DNA from 3 places in the Ruegeria sp. CDSB117 genome. Region 1 is predicted to be linked to each of the others. Evidence: riboswitches for the same ligand, from Rfam matches in the RefSeq annotation. Region 1 holds a riboswitch; each other region holds the start of a gene.
What was found. A riboswitch is a leader RNA that binds a small molecule or an ion and turns the genes downstream of it on or off. The one in region 1 is predicted to bind cobalamin.
Positions count from the first base shown of each region.

Region 2: it holds a riboswitch for cobalamin, as region 1 does, so the genes downstream of both, AC2FJC_RS12150 (DUF1636 family protein) here and AC2FJC_RS10280 (hypothetical protein) in region 1, are expected to answer to the same signal.
Region 3: it holds a riboswitch for cobalamin, as region 1 does, so the genes downstream of both, AC2FJC_RS08015 (DUF1636 family protein) here and AC2FJC_RS10280 (hypothetical protein) in region 1, are expected to answer to the same signal.

Region 1 covers NZ_JBXWOS010000007.1:139,842-149,959, reverse strand. Annotated here, with positions in the region: gene rsgA (ribosome small subunit-dependent GTPase A) at 102-1,130, shown strand; gene AC2FJC_RS10285 (alpha/beta hydrolase family protein) at 1,139-1,996, opposite strand; cobalamin riboswitch at 2,141-2,360, shown strand; gene AC2FJC_RS10280 (hypothetical protein) at 2,445-2,852, shown strand; gene AC2FJC_RS10275 (protein-tyrosine phosphatase family protein) at 2,860-3,357, opposite strand; gene AC2FJC_RS10270 (DNA polymerase III subunit gamma/tau) at 3,515-5,266, shown strand; gene AC2FJC_RS10265 (YbaB/EbfC family nucleoid-associated protein) at 5,654-5,998, shown strand; gene recR (recombination mediator RecR) at 6,063-6,656, shown strand; gene AC2FJC_RS10255 (lactoylglutathione lyase family protein) at 6,727-7,224, opposite strand; gene AC2FJC_RS10250 (hypothetical protein) at 7,423-7,911, shown strand; gene AC2FJC_RS10245 (ribonuclease T2 family protein) at 7,908-8,549, opposite strand; gene AC2FJC_RS10240 (DUF1013 domain-containing protein) at 8,678-9,439, shown strand; gene AC2FJC_RS10235 (hypothetical protein) at 9,493-9,882, shown strand; gene AC2FJC_RS10230 (permease) at 9,921-10,118, opposite strand, start outside.
Region 2 covers NZ_JBXWOS010000009.1:104,129-114,246, reverse strand. Annotated here, with positions in the region: gene AC2FJC_RS12185 (cobalt-precorrin-6A reductase) at 1-403, shown strand, start outside; gene cobJ (precorrin-3B C(17)-methyltransferase) at 376-1,128, opposite strand; gene AC2FJC_RS12175 (precorrin-2 C(20)-methyltransferase) at 1,125-1,853, opposite strand; gene AC2FJC_RS12170 (precorrin-8X methylmutase) at 1,850-2,479, opposite strand; gene AC2FJC_RS12165 (ferredoxin-like domain-containing protein) at 2,479-3,606, opposite strand; gene cobN (cobaltochelatase subunit CobN) at 3,603-6,896, opposite strand; gene cobW (cobalamin biosynthesis protein CobW) at 6,900-7,955, opposite strand; gene AC2FJC_RS12150 (DUF1636 family protein) at 7,952-8,341, opposite strand; cobalamin riboswitch at 8,425-8,634, opposite strand; gene AC2FJC_RS12145 (hypothetical protein) at 9,328-10,118, shown strand, end outside.
Region 3 covers NZ_JBXWOS010000005.1:113,989-124,106, forward strand. Annotated here, with positions in the region: gene AC2FJC_RS08010 (bifunctional enoyl-CoA hydratase/phosphate acetyltransferase) at 1-1,121, opposite strand, end outside; cobalamin riboswitch at 1,315-1,520, shown strand; gene AC2FJC_RS08015 (DUF1636 family protein) at 1,622-1,978, shown strand; gene AC2FJC_RS08020 (ABC transporter ATP-binding protein) at 1,975-2,760, shown strand; gene AC2FJC_RS08025 (ABC transporter substrate-binding protein) at 2,771-3,721, shown strand; gene AC2FJC_RS08030 (FecCD family ABC transporter permease) at 3,723-4,736, shown strand; gene AC2FJC_RS08035 (ferredoxin-type protein NapF) at 4,886-5,401, shown strand; gene AC2FJC_RS08040 (chaperone NapD) at 5,398-5,691, shown strand; gene napA (nitrate reductase catalytic subunit NapA) at 5,688-8,180, shown strand; gene napG (ferredoxin-type protein NapG) at 8,208-9,026, shown strand; gene napH (quinol dehydrogenase ferredoxin subunit NapH) at 9,023-9,940, shown strand; gene AC2FJC_RS08060 (nitrate reductase cytochrome c-type subunit) at 9,953-10,118, shown strand, end outside.

The sequences.
Region 1 (10,118 bases):
GAGCGTTTCTGAGGCCGACCCTCACACCTGCCTGAACACATTACCGCTGGATGCGCGACCGCCATCCAGACGGCTTGCTGTACCTGAACACAGGCAGAACAATGTCCTTTACACTTTCGGACCTGGGATGGTCCTCACACTTTGCCGCCCAACATGCGGCCAATCCTTCATGCGTTCCCTTTCGCATCACAGCGGTTCACCGTGATCGTCTGATCGGTGCAAACATCAACAGTGAAACACCTCTGCTCACCCTGACCCAACCGACGGGCGACTTCGCCGTCGGCGACTGGGTATTGGCAGATGATCAAAACCGCGTTCAGTACCTGCTGGACCGTCGAAGCCTTCTGAAACGCCGCGCCGCCGGAACCGGGGCCGAGGCTCAGTTGATTGCTGCCAATGTGGATGTGCTGTTCATCGTCAGTTCCTGCAATGCCGACTTCAATCTGGCCCGGCTGGAACGGTATTTGGCTTTGGCACATCAGGCCGGGTGCTATCCGGTCGTCATACTAACCAAGGCCGATACCTGCACCGATCCTGATAAATACTCAAAAGCGGCCGTGTCGCTGTCTCCGTTTCTGACCGTGCTGGCAATCAATGCTTTGGATGCCATGGACGTTCAACAAGTTCTGTCCTGGTGCCCCACCGGGCAGACCGCTGCACTGGTCGGCTCATCCGGTGTCGGCAAGACAACATTGGTCAACGCCATGACGGGCCTGGATGAGGCAACCTCCGGCATTCGCGAAGACGACGCGCGCGGGCGGCACACGACAACTGCCCGCGCGTTGCATCCGATGCAGAACGGAGGCTGGCTGGTCGATACACCGGGCATGCGGGCTTTGCGGTTGCTGGATGCGCAGGATGGCGTCGATGAGGTCTTTTCTGACATTCTGGAATTGGCTCAGACCTGCCGCTTTTCCGATTGTCAGCATCAGGCCGAGCCGGGCTGCGCCGTGCAGGATGCGATTGCAAACGGATCACTGGACACCGAGCGGTTGGAGCGCTGGCGAAAGCTGCGGCGCGAAGATGAAAGGAACTCGGAAACCGTTGCGCAGTCTCGTGCGCGCGACAAGGCCTTTGGTAAGATGGTACGATCGGTGATGCAGGACAAGAAATCCCGCAAAAATCTGTAAGTACCGGCTCAGGCGATCAACCGGCGCCATATGGCCGCATTTCGGCGCGCAAATGCGCCGATGTGACCGACCTCGGCCAATCCAAAGTCTTTCGGCGACAACTGATGCCGGCGGGCTTTGGGACCGTAAAGATCGGCCAGGCGCCAAACCGCGTTCGGGGGCACCACCTGATCATCGTCCATTGTGAACAGATCGACGGGTGTTTCCGACGCAACCCAACGGGCCTCTGGAAGGCTGTTGCCGATATCTGGCACGTAGTTCAGTGCATTGGTGCACCATTTGCGCCACTGCCAGTAGACACGTGCCGGAAGGTCCGAGCCGAACCCAAGCGCCTTGCCCGGCAGGTATCCCAATGCCTTAACCAGCAATGGCGGGTGGGCATACCAAAACATTGTCGCCAGTGCGCGATACGGCCAGGGGTGGTCGGATACCGTCACCAAACCTGAACAGACACAGATCATCCGGTCGATCTGCTCAATATCGGGCTGAATTGGCCCCAGCATTCCACCCACCGAATGGCCAATGCTCCACTGCTGGGCGGCGGGAAATCTGCGCCGCATTTCAGCGCGGGCAGCGGGCATGTCGATCAACGCCCAATCGGCCATCGTGGCCTGCGAATCGCGCAGGCGCCCGCGTAGAGAGTGGCCAAAATCGCGATAGTCATAGGTCAGACAGGCCATACCCTGTTCTTCCACCAACCACCGCGCAAAATGCTGGTAATAGTCGCGCGGTACGCCTGTGGCTGCATGGACTACAACCGCCACATCAGGTGCCGAGGCAGGCATATACAGCCGTGCCGACAGTTCGGCCTCTCCGGCAGAAAACGTGAAATCTTCGGTCAAAACGACCGGAGTGCTGTCCAACATGGTGCCCTCGCAAGCATCTGAACTATTCGGTTCACATATGGCATATCGGCGCTTTTGCGCGACTAGAGTCAACAGATTTTCAAAGTGACCAAGCGTCCACTTGAACGATGGAAAACAGCCCGCTTGACTCAAGCCACCTCCAACCGCTAGCGATGAGGTGATGGTTCTCGTCCTTATATTGGGGCGGGATGAAAAGGGAACTCGGTGCGGTCCAGCCCGGCAATGCCGGGACGGACCAAGGCCGCGACTGCCCCCGCAACTGTAAGCGGTAAGCAATGCCGAAATACCACTGGCCGAAAGGCTGGGAAGGTCGGCAAAGCAATGACCCGCAAGTCAGGAGACCTGCCATCAAAGTAAAAACCGAAACTCGGGCGGGGTGTCCGGGCAGGTCTTCAGTACGCTGAGTTCCCTGTTCCACGTCCCCCGCTCACCGCGCGGAGGGCGCATTATGATCTGGAAGACAACGACCCACGAATTCACCGCCACCCTGTGCCAGAAAACGGGGAAAACCTGCCCCGCATTGGCCCAAATGGCTCGGGCATTGGCCGAGGCGATGGCAACAGCACAACCAATGACGACCAGCGAATTTGAGGTGGACGGCTCCAGCGAACTGACCCATTGCGATGAGGGTTGCACCGCACGGTTTCGCGCCAGCCCGGCCCGGATCAGGGTCTATTGCGGGGCAAACACGGGCGACTCGGCCGACACGTTGGACGAATACGCCGATATGATGTTCAACCCTGACTTTTCCACTCTGCCTGCTGGTGTTTTGGCGGCCTTGCCTTGCGCCATGCTTCAGGCATCGGCCCTTGCACCGCGTCCATCGCATCAGGTTGTTCAACAAGCCACGGCCTGATCCTAGTTCACCGATCGCTCTGGGCCGGTTTCATGGCCCAAGCCATCTGCTCATCCGTTTCCACCGCGCATGGTCGGGCCAAGCGCAGCCGGTTTAGCGCGTGGTTTGGATCTTCACCGCTTTCCACCATGAGCCTCAGCGCGACCATCCCCGACCGCCCACAACCGCCCCGGCAATGCACCAGCACGCGTCCACCGTCGGACAGAACCTGCCGGGCGGCTGCGCTGGCTTGGGGCCAAAGAGTTTCGATTGGCTGGGGCGGCGTGCCAAAATCCTCGACCGGAAGATGCACCCAGGTAGCGGACCTGCTTTGAACGTCTCGACCAAAACCGCCTGCGCCGACCTGCTGCATCTCGGCCTCGGTGGTCATTGAAATCACCAGATCGGGGTTCCAGTCCTGTATCACCCTCAGATCATCCACATACCCACCGCCGCCGCCCGGCAAGGGGGACAGCGCCAAGGTGCCTGAGCCAACAGGCAGCGCGTAGATTGCAAATTTTGCCAAAGCTTATGCTCCTACTGCCACCGGCCCACCCGATTTTGAAAGCCGGTTTATCCCGCTTACAGACGCTGTCCAAACCGAAATTCCACAAAGCCTGCTGTGGACGCGGGCGGTCAGGGTCTCTACGCTGCATTTCTGACACGAATCTGACAGAGCAGACATGACCGAAACGCCCAGCCCCGCCTATCAGGTTCTTGCCCGCAAGTACCGCCCCGAAACCTTTGCAGATCTGGTTGGACAGGACGCAATGGTGCGCACGCTGAAAAACGCGTTCGAAGCGGATCGGATCGCGCAGGCCTTTATCATGACCGGTATTCGCGGCACCGGCAAAACCACCACTGCCCGGATTATCGCCAAAGGTATGAACTGCATCGGTCCCGATGGTGAAGGCAAGCCAACGACCGAACCTTGTGGTCAGTGCGAGCATTGCGTTGCCATCATGGAAGGCCGGCATGTCGACGTGATGGAGATGGACGCCGCCAGCCGAACCGGCGTGAACGACATCCGCGAGATCATCGACAGTGTCCGATATCGTGCCGCCAGTGCGCGTTATAAGATTTACATCATTGACGAAGTTCACATGCTGTCGACCAGCGCTTTCAATGCCCTGCTCAAAACGCTTGAGGAACCGCCCGAACATGTAAAGTTCATATTTGCGACGACCGAAATCCGCAAGGTTCCAGTGACGGTTCTGTCGCGCTGTCAGCGGTTTGACCTGCGCCGGATCGAACCCGAAGACATGATCGGTCTGCTTAACAAGATCGCCGCGGCGGAAAACGCACAGATCGCCGAAGACGCGCTTGCTTTGATCACACGTGCGGCCGAAGGGTCTGCGCGCGATGCAACATCGCTGTTGGATCAGGCTATCTCGCATGGCGCCGGGGAAACCAGCGCCGATCAGGTTCGGGCAATGCTTGGCCTTGCAGATCGCGGGCGCGTGCTGGATCTAATGGACATGATCCTGCGTGGCGATGCGGCTGGGGCATTGACTGAGTTGAGCGGCCAGTATGCCGAAGGGGCCGATCCGCTGGCTGTTCTGCGCGATCTAGCCGAGATCACCCATTGGGTTTCCGTGGTCAAAATCACGCCCGATGCCGCCGATGACCCCACTGTCTCACCGGATGAACGCGCGCGGGGTCAACAGATGGCCGAGGCGCTGCAGATGCGGGTGTTGACGCGCATGTGGCAGATGTTGCTGAAAGCGCTGGAAGAGGTCTCTGCAGCACCCAACGCGATGATGGCCGCCGAAATGGCAATCATTCGTCTGACCCATGTGGCTGATTTGCCCAGCCCCGAAGAACTTATCAAACGACTACAGGATGCGCCTCCCCCCCCACCGAACGGGGGGCCCGGCGGTGGTGTGGCTGTGCCAACTCAAGCGCCTGCACAGGCGACATCATCTGCGCATCTCTCGGCCCAGCGTGGACCGGCAGGGGCACCCACCGCAGCGTTTGCCCAGGACATCCAGACCGCGCTGGCACGCTATCCAACCTTCGAACACGTGGTCGAGTTGATCCGCACCAACCGGGACGTAAAACTGTTGGTTGAGGTCGAAAACGGTGTGCGTCTCGTCTCGTATTCCCCAGGACGGATCGAGTTCACGCCGACGGACAAAGCGCCGACCGATCTGGCGCAAAGGCTTGGTTCAGCCTTGCAACGCTGGACCGGAAACCGATGGGCCGTCTCAATCGTGGCCGATGGGGACGCGGCAACAATCGCCGAGGTTCGAGACGCGGCTGATCTGGCGTTGAAAGCGCAGGCCGAACAACACCCATTGGTTCAAGCCGTTCTGATGCAGTTTCCCAAAGCGCGCATCAAACGGATCGAAACCCCGGAGGAACGCGCCGCCAAGGTAGAAACCGAAGCACTGCCTGAGGTCGAAGACGAATGGGACCCGTTCGAGGAGGATTAACAGCTGCACTTTGCACACATCGATGCGGTCTACTACGAAGCATGCGAAGTTTTTAACCCTGGCTGGGATGGCGAACCGGTTAGCGAATTGGTCGAAGCAGTTGCTCTCACCTTGCATCCGGTATCCATGGTCTTGCTGGTGTTGTCTGCTATAGCAATCTGGCGCGGAAACCTATGGATCGCATTGGCGACGTCCTTCGCTTGGGCGATTTGGGCGGCTCACATTTTTGTCGACGACTTGATGGATGACTCGCGTAGATCGGCGGCAGACATCGGGTGCATCGGTCATTCCACCCTGTTCATAGGGCTGGCAATTGCGCTATGTGCGTCGATGACACTTTACGCTGTATATGTTCGCCTAAGGCGATCACAATTTAGGAGACAGTAAATGCTCAAAGGACTCGGCGGTCTGGGCGATATGGCCAAGATGATGAAATCCGCACAGGATTTGCAGACCAAGATGACGGATATGCAGGAAGAGCTGAACAACATGATGGTTGTGGGCGAATCCGGTGCGGGGCTGGTGAAGGCCACCGCCACCGCAAAAGGCGAGCTGAAGGGTTTGGACATCGATCCGTCGATCTTCAACGGCGACGATAAGGAAGTTGTCGAAGATCTGATTCTGGCCGCTATCAAGGACGCGCAAACCAAAGCGGCCGAGCGCTCTCAGGCCGAGATGGCAAGGCTGACCGAAAGCATGGGTCTGCCCGCAGACATCAAGCTGCCGTTCTGATAGACACTCCTGACGACCCAAAGGCCGGGCACCCCTGTCCGGCCCTTTTGCAGGAGCGCACGCCGTGAGTTCGAACAGCGATATCGACAATCTGATCGACCTGATGGCCAAACTGCCCGGCCTCGGGCCCCGCTCGGCCCGCCGCGCAGTGCTGCACCTGATCCGAAAGCGCGCCCTGCTGCTGACGCCCCTGTCGGACGTAATGCAGCAGGTGGCTGCCACCGCCCGCGAATGCCTGAATTGCGGCAACGTGGGCACCACCGATATCTGCGACATCTGCGATAGCGAGGATCGCGCGACCGGAGAGTTGTGCGTGGTCGAAGATGTGGCTGATCTCTGGGCGATGGAACGCGCTGCAGTTTTCAAGGGTCGCTATCACGTTTTGGGCGGCACATTGTCGGCTCTGGATGGGGTCGGACCGGACGAACTGCGCATTCCCCGACTCAAGGATCGGGTGATGGCCGAAGGGATTTCTGAGGTCATTCTGGCCCTAAATGCCACTGTCGATGGCCAGACCACCGCCCACTACATCGCGGATCAGTTGGAGGGACAGGTCCGCCTGACCTCACTGGCGCAGGGTGTTCCGATTGGGGGCGAGCTTGATTATCTGGACGACGGGACGATTACGGCGGCGCTGAGGGCACGAAAAGAACTCTGAGTCTTGCGATACGGCGACAACCGGAAAGGATTCGCCTCTTCCGGTTGCACACCAAGGTCTGTTCCGATTGTCAGGTGTAAGCACCCGACGAATACGTCAATTCATAGGAATGGCTGTATATCTCGAAGACGATACCAAATGGGTCTTCGACGTAGACCATGCGATAGGGTTTCTCACCGGGATAATAGTATCGGATCGGCATCCGTTGTTTGCCGCCAGCCGCCACGATTTTTTCTACCAAGCCTTCGACATCCGGGTCCTGGACGCAAAAATGAAACGTACCGTTCTGGCGAAAGTCGATATTGTTTTCAGGCACATAGTTCCCGTGAAACTCGAAAAGTTCAAAACCAACGCGATCAGCGGTCGCGAGATGCGCAATACGCAGTTTTTTCCATTCCGGGCCAAACACATCAGTGCACATGACACCGATATCCGTGTCATCCTCTACCACATCCGTTGGTGGCATGATTACGTAAAAACCAAGGACTTCGGAGTAGAATTTTACGGCCTCGTCAACGTTTGGGACGGACAATCCGATGTGAGAAAATGTTCTTGGATGTTGCGGCATGGCACGCTCCTTAATTTTATGGAGCGAAAACTATTGTGCCGCGGCCGAGTTTCAAGCGTTCGCCCTGCGAGGCATAGCCGGGTTCCACTATGCACATAGGTCTTTGTTCGCGGTCGCATCAATCAAGAATGGCCTTTGCCTCCTGCACGCGGCGTGTACTATGGCTGCGACCTTATCCATTTGATATTGGAAACTGTTATGAAACGCCTATTTGCCCTCGCGCTTGCCGCCTTTACAGCCACCGCCGCGTTTTCGCAGGAACTGATCGACAAAGGCTTTGTCGAGGGCTGGAACATTATGATGGACCCAGCGCTCGGAAACGGCTGTCTGATTCAAACGATCTACCAAGACCTCTCGGTCGTGCGGTTGGGCTATGATGCGCTGGATAATCGCGGGTATTTCGCCGTCTACAACAAGGCGTGGGGCGACATCAAACAGGGCGAGAGTTATCCGATCCGGTTCGATCTGGACGGCAAAAGCTATGATGCCACTGCCATCGGCTTCAATCAGCGCGATGTGCCCGGCGCGACCGTGTTTTTCACCGACCGCAGCTTCGTGAATGCGATTGCGCAGAACAAGACCATGACGGTTTACAACCCTGCGGGTGAGACGGTGATGGCGATTGATCTGAAAGGTACGGCCAAAGCGCTGGAGTATGCGCGGGACTGCCAGAACAAGAAACTCTAACGAATCGGATCGAACAGCGCGTCTTTGGCGGTGCAATCGCGGATCACGTCACGACCACAGGGAACGGGTTCAAGGTCGCGCGACAGGCACAGCCGGACCTCTTCTATATAGCCCTGCTTGCAGGTCACAGTGATCATATCGCGCTCAAGGCCGGGGTTGGCTTTCAGAAAGGCTTCTTCCACGACCGATGCAGGCAGTTTGACCGAGGCGTCCAGCTTGCGGAATACCTGAGGACGCTCAACCGTCTCATACGCCTGCCGGGACAGCGCATAATAGTCGGACGCGCTGAGGCCCGAGCAGGTGCCGTGCTTTTTCCACTGATGCCACGCGAGGCCAGAACTGCCCTGAATATCGGTCATTTCGCGTGACATAGCGCGCGATGGCGGCGCCTCGGGCGTGCGGCAGAAGGCGGGCCAGCCCTGATGGTACTGAGGCCACAGACCATGCAGGATCCAGCCATGGTCATGCCGGGTGTCGCATTGATCCGATCCGCGCGCGTCGCCTTCGCGGGCGCACCAGTTTGGCGACCAGCTAAGCGACAAGACATAGTAGTCAAACTCGCCTGCCTTTTCGCCGTCGCCCAGCGCCGCCATTGCACCGAAAATCCACGAAACCAGCCCCAATACAACGCAGCGCATTCGCCTCTTCCCTTCTTGCCTTGGCGCGACTATATACGGACCAAGTTCCCCGACAACGGAAACCTGCCCTAAAAAAGGGGCCGCCGAATTCCGGCGACGGGAAAGATGTATTTATAGGAGACGGGCTGATGGCAAAACCGCTTATGGCCAAGGCAACAGCCGTATGGCTGGTGGACAACACCACGATCAGCTTCAAGCAGATCGCGGATTTCGTAGGCATGCACGAGCTTGAGGTGCAGGGCATCGCAGACGGCGATGTGGCCGCTGGCGTGAAAGGCTTTGACCCCATCGCCAACAACCAGCTGACCCAGGACGAGATCGACACCGCGCAGAACAACCCGCTGCACAAGCTGAAGCTCAAGTTCAACCCCGCTGCAAGCGGCGAGGAAAAGCGTCGCGGTCCGCGCTATACTCCGCTGTCCAAGCGTCAGGACCGTCCGAACTCGATCCTGTGGCTGGTCAAGTTTCACCCGGAACTCAGCGACGGTCAGATCGCCAAGCTGGTGGGCACCACCAAGCCGACCATCCAGTCGATCCGTGAACGGACCCACTGGAACATTTCCAACATGCAGCCGATCGACCCCGTTGCCCTGGGTCTGTGCAAACAGTCCGAACTGGACGCGATCGTGCAGAAGGCCGCAGCCAAGAAAGCTGCCGAAGGTGGCGTCATGAGCGATGACGAGCGCCGCAAGCTGGTCTCGACCGAACAATCGCTGGAAATGGACGCGGCGCCGAAGATCCCGACTGCCATCGAAGGTCTGGAAACCTTCTCGCTGTCGGACGACCCTGCGGAAGAAAAAGAAGAAGAACCAATCCTCGACGCGGACAGCTTCTTCAACCTGCCCAAAGGCGGTGCCGACGACGAAGACGAAGACGATCCGCGCCCCTAAGGCACAGACAGCCTCGGCCTGAACGGACCGGGGCTTTTTTTTACGAGAAAGCCATGCTGAACGTTCTTTCCAAACTATTTGGACCGCATCGCGCCGTTTCGATCTATGCCTTCCTGAAGACCTGGGGTTTGCCCGTGGCAGGCGGTGTTGGTCTTGTTGCCGTCGCTGCTGGTTTGCTGATTTTCAACGACAGCGGTGAGCACGAGCATGAGGCCTTCATGACCGTCAACGTCCTGTCTGCGACACCCATCAACGGCGACCTCAAAAACGGCGTGATAGCATCGGTCCGGCTGCCGGATGGATCTGCGACCTCGGTCACTTCGACTGACGCTCCGATCTCACAAACCGTTGGCACTACGGCTTGCATAGAAAAGCGTGTGTTTGTGGATAGTGGTGAGGCCCGGTATCGGTTCAAACTACCGCGCTATTGCGAAACCGGTTAAGAAAAACCGCCCTGCAGCAACGCAGGGCGGTTTTCATTTCAGATCATCTGGAACAGGATACCTGCGACGATTGCGCCGGTAATGCCCAACCCCAGATAGGTCGCAAAGACCCGTGGTTTGACCAGCGACCAGACAGCAGCCATCGCCGGGATTGAACTGACCGCACCTGCGACCATAAAGGACATGGCAGCCCCTGCGCTCATCCCCTGTTCCGTCAACCCTGCCAACAGGGGCGG
Region 2 (10,118 bases), on a different contig from region 1:
TGACGCGGCAGTTGCCGCTTTGAGAGGTCCTAAGCGGCGTGTTTTTCTGGCCGTTGGCCGCCTGCATCTTGAAGATTTCGCGGCTCAGTCCCAACATCACTTCTTGCTGAGGCTGGTGGATGAACCGGATGCACTGCCGCTGCCCGATTGCGAGGCGATCGTGTCGCGCGGACCTTTCACCGAAGCAGGGGACCGGGCGTTGATGCTGCAGCATGGCATTGAACTGGTTGTGTCCAAGAACTCTGGCGGTACCGGTGCACGCGCCAAGCTGGATGCCGCGCGCGCGATGGGCGTACCGGTGTTGATGATCGACAGGCCGCCCCTTCCGCAAAGGACCGAATTGTCGAACGTGACGCAGGTTCTGGACTGGTTGGCTCATTCCGGGGTGAACCTCGGGGTATAGACGATCGGCGCGCTGTCACGGTTGATGACGCGCGTCAGGGATGACCCGACAATGACGACGGTTTGCATGTCGGCCATGTCAGGTGTCGCCTCGGCCAGTGTCGAAATCCGGATCGCCTCATCAACGCGGGATACGGCGCGCGCGAACAGGATCAAGCGTTCGGGCTCACATTCTTCGCGTAGGATTTCCAGTGTTTTCACAAAGCCTTCCGGGCGGGATTTCGAGCGTGGGTTATAAAACGCCATCGCGAAATCCGCCTGCGCCGCAAGTCGAAGACGTTTTTCAACCAGCGACCAGGGTTTCAGATTGTCGCTGAGGTTGATGGCGCAAAAATCATGTCCCAGTGGTGCCCCGGCTCGCGCGGATGCCGCTAGCATCGCGGTGATCCCCGGCAGCACTTCGATGGGGATTTTGCGCCACTTAGCGGGGCCATTTTCCAGCGCCTCAAATACTGCGGCGGCCATCGCGAAGACCCCGGGATCACCCGAGGACACAACGACCACGCGCTTGCCCTCAGCCGCCATCTGCAACGCGTGTTGGGAACGGTCGATCTCGACCCGGTTGTCGCTAGCATGCAGCGTCAACCCGGGGCGTTCCGCCACGCGTGCGACATAGGGGATATAGCCGACCACGTCCGTGGCATCCATCAACGCAGCTGAAACCTCGGGGGTTATAAGATCTTCGTTACCAGGCCCCAGGCCCGCAATCTTGACCCAACCGCTCATGGCCGCCGTCCCTGACCATGCACGATGATGATCGAGAAATAGGGCGTCACCTTTTCGCATGCCTCGGACAGTTTCGTCACCACTTGGTTCGGCATCTGCGCAAACTCGACAATCCATGCGCGGTCATACAAACCGGCTGTTTTCAGCGCGCGCTTCACCTTGTCGATATTGCGTCCGATTTTCATGACAACCAGGGCGTCAGTCTGCGCCATGCGAATTGCCAGATCTTCTTCCGGCAGGGTGCCGACCAGTACTGTAAGCACATCATCGCCCCAGGTGATCGGGTTACCCGTTGCTGTCCATGCGCCGGACATGCCGGTAATGGCTGGCACAACCTCTACATCAGCCTGATCGCGCAAGCGGCTGTAAAGATGCATGAAAGACCCATAGAAAAACGGATCGCCCTCGCACAATACCACCACGTCCTCGCCCTGATCCGACAGAGCCTTCAAGTGCCCGGCGCAGTCCTTGTAAAAGGCAGAGAGCAATTCGTTATAGCGCGGATCATCCAGTGGAATTTCCGTAGTGACTGGGTATTCCATGGGAAACTCAACAGCACTGTCCGGGATCATACCATTGACGATCTTGCGTGCCTGACCGCTGCGACCCGGCTTGCGAAAGAACGCGACGTGGCGCGCATTGCGCAGCAGGCGGTCGGCCCGCACGCTCATCAGGTCCGGATCACCGGGGCCAAGGCCCACGCCGTATATCTTGCCGCCACTCATTCGGCGCGGCTCGCAATGGCGTTTATCGCGGCGACGGTGATGGCGCTGCCGCCCAGACGGCCTTTGACAATGCAAGAGGGCACGGGCTGTGCCTCCCACAATGCGTCCTTGGATTCAACGGCACCGACAAAGCCCACCGGGCAGCCGATGATGGCGGCCGGGCGTGGGCAGTCGGGGTCCTCCAGCATATTCAGCAGATGAAACAGCGCGGTCGGCGCATTGCCGATCGCGACCACAGCGCCTTCCAGATGTGGACGCCACAGCTCCAGCGCGGCGGCAGAGCGGGTATTGCTCATCTCAGCTGCCAACGGGCGTACGCGCTCGTCATGCAGGGTGCAGATCACCGGATTGTCGGCGGGAAGGCGGAACCGGGTCACGCCTTCGCTGACCATCCGTGCATCGCACAGGATTGGTGCGCCATTCTCCAACGCGGTCCGTGCGGCTGGCACGAAGCCCGGCGAAAAATGTACGAATTCTTCCAAACCGACCATTCCGGCGGCGTGGATCATGCGAACCGCAACCTGCTCTTCATCAGCGTCAAAACGCGCCAGATTGGCCTCGGACCGGATTGTGGCAAAGCTTTGCTTATAGATCGCTGCGCCGTCGGTTTCGTATTCATAGGGCATCAGGTGAGGTCCATAGTCATAAGTGTTTCGGGTGTCAGCCCGCGTTGGGACGGCTCATCCCCCGCGCGACCGTTTTTGACAAGATCAAATCGTCCGTCGTTGCCGACCAGTGTGACATTTGCCGGACCCATACGGGCACAGCCTTTGGCGCAACCGGATACATGCAAACTTCCTGGGATTTGGGCGGCCAAGACGCGGGCAACTTCGCGGGTTTCCACCTGAGCTTGCGGGCAGAACGGTGCGCCGGGGCAGGCATCGGTTGTCATCAGCGGGTCGGTGCCATCTATGACAAAGTCCGGTGCTTGTATCGCCGCCCCGCCTTCCAGCAGAATCAGCCGCCATGGGGTGACCCGCAAGGCAGACGCCCCGCTGTCTGCAATGAGGTCAGAGAGCTGTCGCGCCGGCAATTGTCCGAACACCGCGCCATACAACACACCCAGATCGCAGACGCCGGGCTGCGGCGGTGTGCCGATGTCACCGGGCGCGCTGCCTTGCCACTCCGCTGGCAAATCCTGCGTCGCGGCCACCCGCGCCATGCGGCGGGTTTCTGGCGTGAAACGTTCGGAAAACCATCCGGCCAAGGCGATAAGCCGGTCAATTGCGTTGGTTTCTGTGACCCGGCAGCCAGTCTTGGCCCCGTCGGCGCGCAGGATGAGGCCATCAGTGCCTGCCTCGACCCGGATATCGGCCGAATCCGCCGCCAACAGGCGCTTGGGGCCAGTGTCGATGGCAAAGCCGAATTTGGCGGGCAGAGTCGGCAATTCCTCCAACCGGTCGATCAGTTCCTGTGTCAGATGTGCGGTTCGATCACTTGATCGGTATAGGGGCGACACCAGGATATTGCGGCGCATTTCAATACCGGGCTCAGCATCCAAAAGGTTCAGCGCGGCCAGCTCGGCCAGCAATGCTTGATGATCGTCTTCTTTTACCCCGCGCAGCTGTAAATTGGCGCGGTTGGTCAGGTCGATCGTGCCATTGCCAAATTGCTCGGCCAACTCACAAAGACCACGTGTTTGTTCCGCGCTCAAACGGGCCAGACGCGGGCGCGCCCGAACCACCAGACCATCGCCCGACATCATCGGCCGATGCGCACCGGGGCACCAACCCTGAACGACCGGGGCGCTCATCCCAGCCCCTCCAGATCGGCCCGGATTGAGTTGCGGCGGGTGTTCCAAAGGCCCGCGTCCAACAACGCGCGGAACCTGTCCTGCATGGCCTGATACGCGCGCGGGTTGGCCTCTTGCAAAAACGCGTCGACCTCGGCGTCGCCCAAAGTGGCGTCGTGATAGAGGTCGAACAGATGCGGCGCGACCGTGCCTGACAGATGGGCGAAAGAGGCCATGTGATCCAGTGTCGCCGCAATTTCGGCAGCGCCTCGGAAGCCATGCCTTTGCATGCCTGCAATCCAGTTCGGGTTGGCGGCACGCGCATGAACCACACGGCTGATTTCTTCAGGCAACGTTCGGGCGCGCGGGCTATCCGGGTTGGTGTTGTCCAGATGGTATAGCTGCGCCGTACCACCAGTGACTTTCTTGGCGGCGGCGAAACCAGCCTCGTGCGTGGCATAGTCGTTGGCCAACAGCAGATCGGTTTCGGTCAGATCCTGCAGGTGCACGAAACTGTCGGCATTCGTGACCCGTTGGGTAATGCCGTCCATATCCTGTGTGATGTGTTCGCCTTCCAAAGCGAAAGAACTGGCCTCAAGCCATGCCTTACCCGCCTGCGCGCGGGCCTCATCCGTATAGATTTCGGACAGCTGGGTCATGTTCACGCCATAGCTGCCCGGTGCCGGGCCAAAGACGCGCGCTGCCGGGGCCTGCCCGGCATATGGGTTCCAGTCTGGCGCTTCATCGCGTTCCGACAACGCGCGAACAGCTTGACCATAAAGCGCCGAAAGGGTCGGGAACACATCGCGGAACAAGCCTGAGACACGCAACGTCACGTCCAGACGCGGGCGGCTGAGGTCAGTGATGGGCAGCACTTCGATGCCCGACACCCGCTCGGACCCTTTGTCCCAAACGGGTTTGACGCCCAGCAAGTGCAGCGCCATGGCAAACTCTTCGCCCGCCGTGCGCATCGTGGCTGAACCCCAGAGATCAACGATCAGCCCCTTGGGATAATCGCCCTCTTCCTGCAGGTGTCGCCGCACCAATTCTTCTGCCAGCTTGACGCCTTGGGTATAGGCTGCACGGGTGGGGACTGAGCGCGGATCGGTGGTATACAGATTGCGCCCGGTGGGCAGCACGTCTGACCGTCCGCGGTAGGGGGACCCGGACGGGCCTGCCTCGATCCGTTTGCCAGCCAGCGCGTCGATCAATGCCCGGCGTTCGGCATGGGCAGAAGGAGCCGTGTCAAAATTGGCGGTGGCTTCGGGCACACGTCCAAAGATATGCAACCCGTCGCCGAACTGGCTTTCTTTGATGTCACAGACGAAACGGTCGATGCGAGTGATCGCCTCGGCGATGCAGGTGGCCTGATCGAGGCCAAGGTCGCTCTCCAGCCCGATGGCTTGCGCTTCGTCCCGGATATCTTCTTGCAGGCGGTCGCGACGTTTGGGGTCCAAGCCATCAGCGTTCGAGAATTCGTCCAGCAGCGATTCCAGCCGAACCATCCGATCCGGGGTACCGCTTTCTCTCATCGGCGGTGGGATATGACCCAGCGTGACCGCCCCGATCCGGCGCTTGGCCTGCGCGGCCTCGCCAGGGTCGTTGACGATGAAGGGGTAAATGACAGGCAGGTCGCCGATCAGCGCTTCGGGCCAGCATTCGTTGGACAGCGCGACCGACTTGCCGGGCAGCCATTCCAGCGTGCCGTGCGCGCCGATATGGATCAGCGCATCCGCACTAAGACCTTTGCGCAGCCAAAGGTAGAAGGCCACGTAGCTGTGGCGCGGGGTACGCGACAGGTCATGATAATCGTCATCACGCAACTCGGGTGTGCCGCGTTCAGGTTGCAACGCGACCAGCGCCTTGCCGCGGCGCAGGGCGGTGAAGTGGAACGCGCCATCTGCAAAGGCCGGATCATCCTCGGGCTTGCCCCAGACGATTTCGAGGTCTGCGCGCAGTTGTTCCGGCAATTCTGCTAGCGCAGTCAGATATTCGCCAAGCGACCACGTAATCCGCGCGTCCAACAACGTATCAGAAATCGGCTGGGCAGGAGCGGTGTCATACCCTTCGCCTTGCAGGTCGGCCAGCATCGCCTCGGCCGAGGCCAAAGCATCGAGGCCCACCGCATGGGCCATCTGCCAATCCTTGCCGGGATAGGTGGACAGCACCAAGGCGGGCACCTGATCCCCTTTGGGCTTGTCGTTCAGGTTCAGCCAGCCGACGACACGGTCGATGATGGCCTCGATCCGTTCCGGTTCAGCCCGGTGGGCAAAACGTGAATACTCCAGATGCGGGTCACGCTTGCCCGGTTCCTTGAACGAGGCAATGCCTGCAGAAATTCGCCCGTCCACTTCAGGCAGGACAACGTGCATAGCCAAATCAGCGGGCGAAAGACCGCGTTCCGCCTCGGCCCAGGCTTTGCGGCGGGACGTTGCGAGAGCAACCTGAAACACCGGAACATCGGCAGCGTCCAGCGGCGATGTACCCGATGCGCCTTTGCCCGAGAAGGAAGTGGCGTTGATAATGGCCGACGGTTTAATGGCGGCGATGTTCCCGCGCAGCCAATCGGCGGCGGCAGGTGCTTTTAGCGAGGGGGCGAACATACCTACTGCTTCGAACCCGCGTTCCCGCAATCGGCGGATCAGGGCTGCGACCGGGGCGGTGTCTGCAGATGTCAGATAAGCCCGGTAGAAGGTCACGAGGATACGCCTCGCGTCGCTCGAGAATGCTGTTTCGACCGGGATTACGCCACGATCCGGGCACCACGCACCGCACTCTGGCAAGGTCTTAGCGCCCATCACCGGCCCGGCATAAAGCCCCGCCGCAAGCGCCATTTGCGCCAAGGCCGCTTGCGCCGCGACTTCGCCGCCGGTGTCACACAGATGCGCAAGCCGCCGCAGGGTTGAGACGGGCAGGGTGGAGTAATCATCCAGCCGCGTATCCTCACGCCCATCGGCAGGTAGGACGGCCAGTGCGATCCCCTTGGATTGCGCCAGCGCCAGAACTTGCTGCAAGCCATAGGACCAGTAAGGCACGCCGCCGATCAAACGGATCAGAATGCCCTTGGCGCCCTCGAGCGTTTGCTCGACATAAGTGTCGACGGACAACGGGTGTTTCAGTGCTGTCAGGTTGGCCAGCCGCATTGTCGGCATTCGCCCTTCGGCCCCGCCACCGCGATGCCAGCCCGCCGCGAAAGCACCAAGGTCACTGTCCGAAAAGGACAGCACCACCAGATCCGCCGGACTTTGGCCCAGATCGGTCGGGGTCTCGGTTTCCTCGAGCCCGTGGCTTTCGCGGAAGACGACGTGCATGGCTTACTCGGCGGCCTCGGTCACGCCCACGAGGATATCGCGGATCGCGGCCTCTTTGATGTCGTCGTGTTCGGCGATGACCACCAGACGCGAACGGCGCTCTTCACCGGGTTCCCACGGGCGGTCATACTGGTGACGTACGCGGGCACCAACGGCCTGCACCAGCAGACGCATGGGTTTGCCCTGAACGGCGGCATAGCCTTTGACGCGCAGGATGTTCAGCTCATTGGCCAGACGTTCGATATTGGCGACCAGTTCCGCCGGGTCGGTCTGTTCGGGCAACTCGACAATGATGCTTTCGAAATCGTCGTGTTCGTGGTCGTGGTGGCCGTCGTGATGCGACGGGCGCGCGTCCATGTCATCCTCGGCGGCGGCTTCGAGGCCCAATACGACGCGGACGTCCACGGCGCCTTCGGCGACTTCCACTACGGGCAGGGGGCGGGGAGCTTCGGCGGCGATGATCCCTTTGGCCTTCACCACGCCTTCGGGGCCAGCCAGATCGGGCTTGGTCAGCAGGATGATATCCGCGCAGGAGATCTGATCCTCGAACACCTCAAACAGGGGCGTTTCGTGGTCGATCGAGTCGTCAGCTAGGCGCTGGGCGTCCACGGCTTCGACATTTGGTGCGAAACGCCCAGCGGCGACGGCCTCGGCGTCCGCCAGAGCGATCACACCATCAACGGTGATTTTCGAGCGGATATCGGGCCAATCAAACGCCTTGAGCAGCGGTTTGGGCAGGGCGAGACCGGACGTTTCGATCAGGATGTGATCAGGACGCGGCTCCAGCGCCATCAAGGCTTCGATGGTCGGGATGAAATCATCGGCCACAGTGCAACAGATGCATCCGTTAGCCAATTCCATGATGTTTTCCGCCGGGCAATCCGGGATGGCGCAGGATTTCAGGATATCGCCATCCACACCCACATCGCCGAACTCATTGACGACCACAGCCAGACGCTTGCCCTGCGGGTTCTGCATCAGGTGCTTGACCAGCGTAGTTTTGCCCGAGCCCAGAAAGCCGGTGATCACAGTGACGGGGAGTTTTTCGAGATTGCTCATTTCAGGGCTCCAATCGGGGGAATGCGGGCCGCACAGTTTTTGCGGAAATGTTCGGGGCGCTCACGCCATTTCACCAGACCGTCTTCAGCGGCCAGATATTTGGTGACGCCTTCGACGATGGTCTCGACGTGGTCGGTCTCGTCGAGGTTTTCATAAATAAAGGTCCATCGGGACGAGCCACCACGCAAAACGATCGAACATCCCTGATCACAGTTCGACAGGCATTCCACCGGCTTCAGGTCCACGCCGTCAGGCAAGCCCGCCTGTTCAAGCGCTTTGTGCAGCAAAGTGCCGGGTCGCTGGGCGTCATCTTCGATGGGCAACCCACGGCGGCATGTCGTGCAGACCAGCAATTCAACTGGTGCGGTCTCGGTCACGTCTCTCATCCCCCTAATCCTTTGTACGGGGGACGGGGTTTCATGCGGGCCACGTGTGCGACATGGACCCGACACCGGAACACCCCGCCCGGTTTCAACTTCGGGTGCTGGCAGGTCTCCCGGCTTGCGGATGTCAGAGCGTTTGCCCTGTCGGATGTCCCGCCTTCCCGGCCTATTGGGCCAGTGGCTTTGGGCACCCTCTCCGGTCACGGTCGCGGGGGCGGCTGTGCTTGGCGATGACATCGCTGGCACATTCCCTTTTCATCCATCCGAGGATGGACACCAACGCATGCGACATGCGGCACGGGCAGGGGGCTTGTCAAGCACGACCAGGGTTTGAAAACCGGTTACGTCAGAAAAGCGACCAGCCGAAGTCAGTCAGCGGCATCCGATGCGATCCGATCACGAAGCCAGGCGCAAAACAGCCCCGCAGCCGCGGATGATTGAGCGCTTCCGTGCTTGGCAATCAGGTAGTGCGGTTGTGCAAACGGAATCGCTGGACCGGCAATCGCAACAGGCGCGACTTGGGCAATCGCGTTCTGTGCGAACCTTTGGGCAATATTAAGGAAGCGGGCAAAGGCGCGACAAAGACAAAGCACATCCCTCTACCACTGACGCATTGTGCGTCGCGCCGTTTGTTAGCGGGAAAAGATTTGGCACGTGTGGCATTACTTTCAAACCGCTTCGACATTTAACCCCGGACATCAACGGCGACGGTTATGCTGTTCCAGAAGCCAGTAGGAACATGATACCCAAGTGTATACGCCCGAATTTGCGAAAGCAGCGCAGAAAGCTAAGTGTTTGAAAAGAAGTGGAGGCGAGTACCGGAATCGAACCGGTGTACACGGATTTGCAATCCATAAAGACAGGCAGCGAAAACAACGGCTTATGGGTGCAAAACACCCCCTGACAAAAAGTGAACAAAAAGCGAAAGTTTCAACGCTCTTTGCGATTCAGAATGCTCACAAAATCGTTTCTAACCTTGGGATAATTTGATGAGTTGGGCGGTTGCAAACGAATGCGCCGAGCGCCGTTTTGGCAGCGCTGCGCGCAAGCAGATCATTATGTTCCTGGCCGACAAGGCGAGCGATGATGGCTCGGGCATCTGGTGCTCCAAGGGGACGATCCAGCGCCACACAGAGCTCAGCGAGAGCACGGTCAAGCGCACCATCATCGACTTCTTGCGCGAGGGCATTCTGATTGAGACAGGGCGGCGGCAGTGCAAGAATGGCTACACCGTCATTTACCGCATCGTTCTGGAGCGCGTGGCCGCGCTCGAAACCACGGCCGAGCCCGACATTGAGACGGGGGTCACTGTGAACCCCGTCCAGCCTGAACCCGGTACGGGGTCCACGGTGAACGGGGTACGGGGTTCAAGGTGGACCCCAAACCATCCTAAAACCATCCATAAACCACCTACGCGCAGGCGCGAGGCGGCGGAGGAGGTTGAAGATCTTGAAGCTGAGAAGATCTTAGCGGCCTATCCCGAAGACAGGATCCGAGACCGACGAACTACGTTGCGCCTGATCGCAGCCGCCGTGAAGGCCGGGGTAAAGCCCGATGACTTGCAGCAGGCGGTCAAAGCCTATGCGAAGGAAACCGAGGGCTATACACGCAGCAAGGTCTGTTTCTCGGACAATTGGTTCAGGATGCGCCGATGGGAGAAGGGGCTTGCCCAGATACAGGCGGACCGTGAGAAGGCGCGAGAGGCCGAAGCCAAAGGTCGCGCTAGCCTCGCCGAGTGGATCCGTGAACGCCACCCCCTGTGTCGTCACATCACCAACCG
Region 3 (10,118 bases), on a different contig from region 1:
TCCATGGCCAAGGGGCCATCGACCAGCCCGCCGGTGATCTGCCCACGCTCGGCCATTTTCGACAACAGCGCGGCATCGACAGACGACGGTAAATGCGGGTTGATCGTCTCAACCGCTGACAAGACGCCAACCTTAGGCATCTCGATGCCAATAGAATGCGCAAGATGGATGGCGTTCTGAACGATATCGGCCTTGGTTTCGAGATCCGGTGCGATATTCACCGCCGCATCTGTAACCATGATGGGTCGAGACATGCCTGGCACGTCCATCACGAACACATGCGACAGCCGCCGCCCGGTTCTCAGACCTTTTTCCCTGCGCAGAACGGCGCGTAACAACACATCCGTGTGCAAATGACCCTTCATCAGCATCCGGGCCTTACTTTCAACGACCAGCCCGACCGCGCGTTGGGCGGCCACTTCCTGGTCTCGCGCTTCAATGATTTCAACTCCGGACAAATCGGCCCCAAGCTGGGCAGCAGCGGCGGTGATTTTGTCCGGGTCGCCAACCAAAATCGGAGTAATGATGCCGCTTTCCAACGCGAGTAATGCCCCGCCTAGCGAATTCGGCTCTTCCGGGGCGACGATCGCTGTGGGCATCGGGTCCAAAGGACGTACCCTTTCCAACAAAGCGTCGAAATGCCGGTGACGCTGAACGATCAGTCCCGGCACCTCGACCGAGTCGAAGGTCAAATGCCGCGACGGTGGCGTGACCTGTACGGTACCACTCAGGATCAATGCGTTATCCCCGACCCGGCGCACTTCGGCGGAACAGGTCAGGTCGCCGTCTTCACGCTTTTCGGTAACAGCCACAAAGGCGGTCAGTTCTTCGCCCGCCATAACCGGAGCATGAAAACTCAGGTCCGCCCGACGTGTTTGCGTACCGGCCCCCGGTAAGATGTTTCCAATGACTGCAGCCACCAAACCCGCGGGCCACAAGGCGGGCGCAACAGCCTCGGGGTGTCCATCTCCATCTCCGTCATAGGCCGCCAGATTTAGCGGGTTGTGGTCACCCGAAGCCGAGGCAAACGCGTACAAGTCGTCCACGGTGCACAATCGGGTGACCTGCGCCTTGTCGCCTACCTTCAGTTGAGAATAGGTTCTGTTTTCTTGAATTTTCATCTCGTCCGGCTTTGTTTTTGAATGCGTGTTCGTTGTTTCAAACATTGGATGTGCGGCCCCCCGGAACCAGAACATATCCACCTTTGTTGCTACATTTCTGCAACGCAGCGTAGTCAGATCATTGGCAAATGACAAATGACCTCTGTGCGTGGGGCGGCGCGGATTATCGCTTGACCCAAATTCGGAACTCGGGCAAGCATCACCGCGATGGTTCCCTATGGTTCGCCACGGGATGAAAAGGGAATACGGTGAGGTTGCCAACAAGCGCCAAGTCCGTGACTGCCCCCGCAACTGTAAGCGGTGAGCGACGCCAAATACCCACTGACCCCAAATGGGTCGGGAAGGATGGCCAAGCCACGACCCGCAAGTCAGGAGACCTACCATCCGATGTTCAACCAACCCGGGGCGGGGCGTCCTGGAAGGAGGCTTTATGACACGTCTAAGACGTGATGACATGATTGGCACCTTCTGCCCGCGCTTGGCAACAGGCGGAGTGGGCTATGTCGATCAGTCCTGATCATTTCCTTCTGATTTGCGAGACCTGCGAGGGTTCTGACCGGGCGGATTCATTGCGCGCTGCGCTTGCAAGCAAGCTTCCATCCAGTTTTGACATCCAAAGCGTTTCCTGCATGGCCGGTTGCGGTCGTCCCACAACCGTCGGGGTTCAGGCATTCGACAAAGCGCAGTACCTTTTCGGTGACATCCAATCGACTGAGGACGTGGATGCTTTGGCCGAATTTGCACATCAATACCATCGCATCGCGGATGGGTGGACCAATGCAACGCAGCGCCCGCCTGCCCTTCTTGAAAAGACTCTGGCGCGCCTGCCGCGGCTAAAAGTGGAGACAAGCGCATGACCTGCGGAGCTTTCCTTGAGGCGCGCGGGCTGGAGTATTATGCCCTGAACGGCGACGTACTGCTGCAAAACATCAATTTCGAACTGAATGAAGGGGCCACTCTGGCAATTGCCGGCCCAAACGGTGCGGGTAAGACAACGCTGCTGAATCTTTTGTGCGGCGGTGAAGAGATTGTGCTGGGGGACGTTTTGGTAAAGGGGCGCAGCCTTCGGCAGCTTTCGGCAATGGACCGCGCCCGAATGATCGCCGTGGTCAGTCAGCAGGAATCGCCGGACGGGCGTTTGTTTCTGCGTGACTACGTGGCCCTTGGGCAAATCCCCATCCGCGCTGATCGGTCTGCCGCTGAGCACGCCTTGGAATTGGACCGAATCCTTAAACTGACCGGACTCTTCGCCCTCGCCGACAAGCGAATGGCCATGTTATCCGGCGGGGAACGCCAGCGTGCTCATATTGCAAGGGCGCTGGCGCAGAACCCGTCGTTGCTGTTTTTGGATGAGCCGACGAACCATCTGGATCCGGATGCCAAGGGACGCATGCTGTCGCTGGTCGCCGAGCTGGGCATTACGGTGGTCATGATCGTTCATGATCTGGTCATGATCCCGGAATTCGCGACCCATGTCGCGTTGATGAAATCCACGCGCCTGACCGGTTTCGGCCCAGTGCACGAAGTGCTGACACCCAAAAGGGTCCGTGAAACGTTTGGTGTCGATTTTCTTAGCTTTCAGCATGAAGGCCGCATGATCCCGGCACTGGATATCCGAAGAACCACTACCTCAAACTAGGAAAAGTAAAATGAACAAAACTCTCTGGTGCGCTGCACTGATCAGCGGCATTGCAAGTGCCGCAACAGCGCGCGAGATCACCGTCGACAATTGCGGCGAGCCGCTGGTGTTTGAAACTCAGCCCGAGCGGCTGGTCGTACACGACATGAACATGACCGACATGGCCTTTGCGCTGGGTTTGCAGGACAAGATCGTGGGCCTGACGGGCATCACCGGCTGGTACAAAACCAGCCCCGAGTTTGACACCCTGCGCGGCGACATCCCGGAACTTGCACCCAAGTATCCGACAGTAGAAAATCTGGTCGCTGTCGAACCCGACCTTTTCTTTGCGGGCTGGTACTATGGCATGAAGCCGGGCGGTGACGTGACCCCGGACACTCTTGCGCCGTTTGGCATCAAAACGATGATCCTGACGGAAAGCTGCGTACATCTGGATAAGGATCGCCCCGAAGCCAGCATGGACTTACTGTTCACCGACGTCCTTCGCTTGGGCAAAGTAATGCAAGTTGAAGACAAGGCGGAAGAGCTGGTTTCCGGCTGGAAAGAAGAACTGTCCGCGATTGAAACGCAGACAGCCTACCTGCCGAAACCCCGCGTTTTCCTGCTGGACGGCCCCGCCGATGCACCGTTTACGGCTGGCAAGTTTGCCATTCCCGACGCAATGATTGCTGCCGCTGGCGGCGAGAACGTCACCCATGATATGGACACCAGTTGGGGACGTTCCTCGTGGGAGGCTGTCGTCGCGTCGAACCCGGAATTCCTGGTTTTACTTGATTATCAAACTGGAAATGGCGCGGCGGATACCTTCAAGTTCCTACAGGACCATCCTGTGATGTCTCAGACGGACGCAGTCAAGAACGAACGCTGGATTGGTCTGCGCTACGAAGAACTGACACCCGGACCTGCAAATATCGAGGCAATCTCGAAAATGGCCAAGGCTATGCATCCGGGTCTGAACTGATATGGGCCGACTTGGCCTGACACTCTTGCTGGGGGCGGCTGTACTGGCCGCCCTTTTGCTGACCTCGACTATCTACGGAACCACATCCATTCCGGCCTCTGACGCACTGGCGGGTGTCTTGTTGGGCACGGGGATGATGGACGGAGAGATGTCTCCGCTCCACCGCATCGTGTTTGACCTGCGCTTACCACGCGCGCTGTTTGCCGCCGTGATCGGTGCCGGATTGGGCATCGTCGGCGTTGTCCTGCAAACCACCACACGCAACGATCTGGCGGACCCGTTTCTGTTCGGACTGTCCTCTGGAGCTGCGGCGGGAGCTGTCTTTGTCATTACAGTAACCGGAGATGTGCTGGGCTTTTGGACCCTGCCACTGGCCGCGTTTTTCGGAGGGCTTGTCGCGTCAGGCATTGTGCTGGCTTTGGTTCATGGGCTGCGCACAAGCGCGCCCGAAAAACTGATCCTCGCGGGGCTTGCAGTTTCGTTTTTGTTTTCAGCTATTACCAATTATCTGATTTTCGCGGGCGACAGCCGTGCGGCTCATTCTGTTATCTTTTGGATGCTTGGGGGTTTGGGTCTTGCCCGGTGGGAGACATTCCCTCTGGTCTGCGCAGGTTTAGCATTGATCCTCGCCTATGCAATTTACCGTAGCCGCTGGCTTGATGCGCTGCTGACTGGTGATTTGACGGCCGCCACCCTAGGTGTGCCCGTTCAAGGCTTGCGGTTCCGGATGTTCTTCGTGGCCGCTCTTGCGACTGCTGTGTTTGTGTCCGTTGCGGGTGTGATCGGTTTTGTCGGCTTGATGGTTCCCCACATCGCGCGCGGTATCGCAGGGCCATTGCACAGCCAGCTTGTGCCTACCGCCGCCATTGTTGGGGCAGCGTTGCTTACAGGTTCGGATATACTGAGCCGTCTGTTGCTTGCCCCGCAAGAGCTGCCTGTTGGTATTGTCACGACATCGCTGGGATCGGTTTTTGTCTTTCTTCTGTTGATCCGAACCGCTCGACCTCGGCGCTGATCGTCAAAGGTCGCATAGGTGCAAAAGTTAAAGTTTCCCAAATGACTAATAATAATCGGGCAAAATGACCTAAATCAAAAAAGACCCCCACAGATCACGGTATGCGATACACTCGATTACAGGAATCGAGTGTAGCCAGGTCGCATGCAATGCAACAATTGACCAGCCGACGCGCGTTTCTAAGCGCCAAGATTAGACCAGAGGACGGCAATATCGCCAGACCTCCGGGCTCGGTTGAGCTGTGCTTTGTTGAAACATGCAGCAAATGTGGTGATTGCGCAGATACTTGCCCCGAAGATGCGATCGTCATCGGGACAGACGGATACCCCCTGTTCAAGCCAACTGACAATCCCTGCACCTTCTGCGGCGACTGCACCCGGGTTTGTCCAACCGAAGCGTTAATGATTGACTGTTTGCCAGATTGGCCGTGGCGCGCCGCGCTTACGGCGGACACCTGCCTATCCATGAACGGCGTCAGTTGCCGCATCTGCCAGGACAACTGCGATCAGGGCGCCATCCGTTTCAAACTGATGACCGCTGGCCGCGCAGAGCCCGTGCTTGACTTTGATACATGCAATGGATGCGGGATTTGCCCTAGTTTATGTCCCGCCGATGCCATTGCGCTTGAACGCCAATCTCAACCACAAATGGAAGCTACTCAATGAACATCTGCGGTTGTCTTGCCCATGTCGCACCTGATCACACAAGCGCAGCAGCGCGGGTGATGAAGGACACACCGGGTGTCGAAATTCACGCCGAAACAGAAGATGGGCGATTTGTTGTCGTCGTCGAAGACACGCCATCACGCCTTGCGTCCGAGATCATCATGGATCTGCACCAGATCCCGGGCGTCATCTCACTGACACTGACCTATCACCATTTCGAGGATCCCGCGGACGCCCATCCGCAGCCCGATGCCCCAAGCCCAACCCCCAGCCGGAGGCCCACGCAATGACACATTCTGAATCCCGTCGGACTTTTCTCAAGGCCTCTGCCGCCGCAGCAACGGCGTCTGCTGCTGGTATTCCGCTGGCAGCCGGTCAAGCCAATGCCCAGGCAGGAACGCCAGACATCCGCTGGGACAAGGCGGCTTGCCGGTTCTGTGGAACAGGCTGCTCTGTTCTGGTTGGCACCAAAGAAGGTCGCGTCGTTGCGACGCAAGGTGACCCAGACGCGCCCGTGAACCGAGGATTGAACTGTATCAAAGGCTATTTCCTGTCCAAGATTATGTACGGCAAGGATCGACTGACCACGCCTTTGCTGCGCAAGACCAACGGCGAATACGACAAAAACGGCGAGTTCGAACCAGTCAGCTGGGACGAAGCGTTCGATGTCATGGCCGCAAAATGGAAAGAGGCGCTGGCCAAGAAAGGCCCGACCAGTGTCGGTATGTTTGGTTCCGGGCAATGGACGGTTTGGGAAGGCTATGCGGCCTCCAAACTGATGAAAGCCGGGTTCCGGTCCAACAACATCGACCCCAACGCCCGGCACTGCATGGCCTCGGCCGTCGTAGGTTTTATGCGAACCTTCGGCATTGATGAGCCGATGGGGTGTTATGACGACTTTGAGCACGCGGACACCTTCGTGCTGTGGGGCTCGAACATGGCTGAGATGCACCCAATCCTGTGGTCGCGCCTGACAGACACGCGCCTGACCAAGCCGGGATGTGAGGTGCATGTGCTGTCCACTTTCGAACACCGCTCGTTCGAACTGGCGGACAACGGCATTGTTTTTGAACCGCAAACCGATTTGGCGATCCTGAACTACATCGCCAACTACATCATTCAAAATGGCGCGGTAAACGAAGACTTCGTGAAGAAACACGTTAACATCACCAAAACCGCCACCGATATCGGCTATGGCTTGCGCGACAGCAACGCGCTGCAGCAAGAAGCCGAAAATCCGAACTCGGGCAAAATGGAACCGATCAGCTTCGAAGAATACGCCGAAGCCGTCGCACCCTACACGTTGGAATACACTTCTGAACTTTCGGGTGTTCCCGCAGACAAGCTGGAGAAATTGGCCCAGCAATATGCCGACCCGAATCGTAAAGTGATGAGCTTGTGGACCATGGGCTTCAACCAGCACACTCGCGGGTCCTGGGTGAATTCGCTGATGTATAACGTGCACTTGCTGGTGGGCAAGATTTCCGAACCCGGCAACTCTCCCTTCTCGCTGACGGGTCAACCGTCGGCCTGTGGCACGGCGCGTGAAGTGGGGACCTTTGCCCACCGTCTGCCGGCGGACATGGTTGTTACGAATGATAAGCACCGTGAAATCTGTGAAACCGCATGGAACATCCCCGAGGGCACTATCCCGCCCAAGCCCGGCTTCCACGCCGTGTTGCAGCACCGCAAACTGAAGGACGGCGAACTGAATGCCTATTGGGTCCAGTGCAACAACAACATGCAAGCCGCGCCCAACATCAACGAAGAAGGCTATCCTGGTTACCGTAACCCGGAAAACTTCATCACAGTCTCGGATCCTTACCCTACTGTCACCGCAGTTTCGGCCGACTTGATCCTTCCCACGGCCATGTGGGTTGAGAAAGAAGGCGCCTATGGCAACGCCGAACGCCGTACGCAATTCTGGCGCCAGCAAGTGCAGGCACCGGGTGAGGCCAAGTCGGACCTGTGGCAGCTGATGGAATTCGCGAAACGCTTTACCATCGAAGAGGTCTGGGGCGAAGAGCTGCTGGCCAAGATGCCCGAGCATCGCGGCAAGACCATGTATGACGTGCTTTATGCCAACGGTAAGGTCGACCAGTTCCCGCTGTCGGAAACGGCGGAAGGGTTCCACAACGACGACGCGGAGCATTTCGGATTCTACGTTCAGAAAGGTCTGTTCGAAGAATATGCCGATTTCGGACGCGGCCACGCGCACGACCTTGCTCCGTTCGAGATGTATCACGAGGCCCGCGGTATGCGCTGGCCTGTCGTTGACGGCAAGGAAACGCTCTATCGCTTCCGCGAAGGGTATGACCCGTATGTGCCGGAAGGCGCAGACGTTAAGTTCTACGGCTACGAGGACGGCAAGGCCAAGATCATCTTTGCCCCCTTTGAGCCCGCCGCCGAGGTACCGGATGAGGAATTTGATCTGTGGCTGTCCACCGGTCGTGTGCTGGAACACTGGCATTCAGGTTCGATGACCCGCCGCGTGCCCGAACTGCATCGCGCATTTCCGTCAGCCGTTGTCTACATGCACCCGGAGGACGCCAAGGATCGCGGTCTGCGCCGTGGGCAAGAGATCGTACTCTCCACCCGCAGGGGCGAGGTGACCAGCCGGGTTGAAACGCGCGGCCGCAATAAGGTGCCACGCGGATTGGTCTTTATGCCATGGTTCGACGAGCATCAGCTGACCAACAAGCTGACGCTGGACGCAACTTGCCCGCTGTCGAAAGAGACCGACTACAAAAAATGCGCCTGTAAGGTCGAGCGCGCGTAACGGACAAGCGAGGCAAAGGCCGTCCCCATGCCCTTTGAAGGTAAACCTCTTTCGCCGCAACGGCGTCGCTTCCTGCAGGATGCGGCGCGTGCGTCGGGCGGTTGTGTGGTCGCCGGGTCATTGTTGGCATGGCTTGCCCGCGATGCCCGCGCGTTGCCGGCCGAAGCGTTGCGCCCCCCCGGCGCGCTACCGGAAGAGGCGTTTCTGTCCGCTTGCATTCGCTGCGGGCTTTGCGTGCGGGATTGCCCTTATGACACATTGAAACTGGCGGAATTGGGCGTGGATGCGGTTGCTACAGGGACGCCCTATTTCACAGCACGGGATGTGCCTTGTGAAATGTGTGACGACATCCCTTGCGTGGCCGCCTGCCCCACCGGTGCATTGAATCCGGCCCTCGACAATATTGATGATGCCAAGATGGGCGTTGCCGTCCTTGTCGATCAGGAGAACTGCCTGAACTTCCTCGGCCTGCGCTGCGATGTCTGCTATCGCGTCTGCCCCGTGATTGATGAGGCAATCACGCTGGAAACGGCCCATAACGAACGTTCAGGCCACCACGCAATGTTCATCCCAACCGTTCATGCGGACCACTGCACAGGCTGCGGCATGTGCGAGAAAAGCTGTGTTCTGCCCGAGGCCGCGATCAAGGTCCTGCCTGTGCGTCTGGCGCGCGGCAGCAGTGCCGATCACTACCGCAAAGGCTGGGAAGAGAAAGAGGCCAAAGGCGGTCCCCTTGTTGAAGGCCTCATCGATCTGCCGGACCGACTGCCCGGACCGGGCACCGACAACCTTGCCGCACCGGGCGGGTTCGCACCAGCATACGATTTGCCGGGGGTCGGACAATGAGTGCACGCACACATATGCCGGCCGGAATGGAGGCCATCGAAGAAAAAGGTTGGGTGCGCGCCCACAAATACCTGCTGCTGCGCCGCGCAAGCCAGTTGCTCTTTCTGGCGGTGTTTCTTCTAGGACCGTGGTTCGGCATCTGGATCGTTCAAGGCACGCTTGCGGGATCTTTGACACTGGGCGTGCTGCCGCTGACCGACCCGCTTATCCTGCTGCAAAGCGTGATCGCTGGGCATTGGCCGGAATTGACGGCCCTGATCGGCGGAGTGATCGTTCTCACCGCTTACGCTCTGATTGGTGGGCGCGTCTATTGTTCATGGGTTTGTCCGATCAACCCAGTCACCGACGCAGCCAACTGGTTGCACAGACGTTTGGACCTGCCGAAAGGCTGGCAGCCCAAGCGCAGCACCCGCCTTTGGATATTGGCCACCGTCCTAATCGTCTCGGGCGCTACAGGCATGATCGCATGGGAGCTGGTCAACCCGATCACCATGCTGCATCGCGGGCTGATTTTCGGCGCGGGGTTCGCGTGGGCCATGATCATTGCCATCTTCGTGTTCGACCTGTTCGTTTCGCGCCACGGCTGGTGCGGTCACATCTGTCCGGTTGGCGCATTTTACGGCCTGATTGGTGCCAAAGGTTTGCTGCGGGTCAGCGCCTCAAATCGCGCAGCCTGCGATGATTGCATGGATTGCTATGCCGTTTGCCCAGAAAATCAGGTCATATCTCCTGCGCTGAAGGGTAAGTCGGGTTCCACACCACTGATCCTTTCCCCTGACTGCACCACCTGCGGTCGTTGCATCGACGTGTGCGCCGTCGACGTCTTCAAATTTACTCACCGGTTCGACGACAAGATCGCCGCACCTACCGATCCAGTTCCCGCGCCCGATCCGCGCGCAGCCAGACCTATCTGAGGGAGTGCCAAGATGAACAAGCCAACCCGAACAGGCCTTACAGCCCTTATCCCCGTTTTGCTTTTGGGCGGATTCGCCCTTGCGCAATCAGCTCAGGTAGAAACCCTGCGGGGTGCCGATGTGGATGAACTGATCCCCTTGGAACAGATCCACAAGAACGTCGAAGGGCGCATGCAGC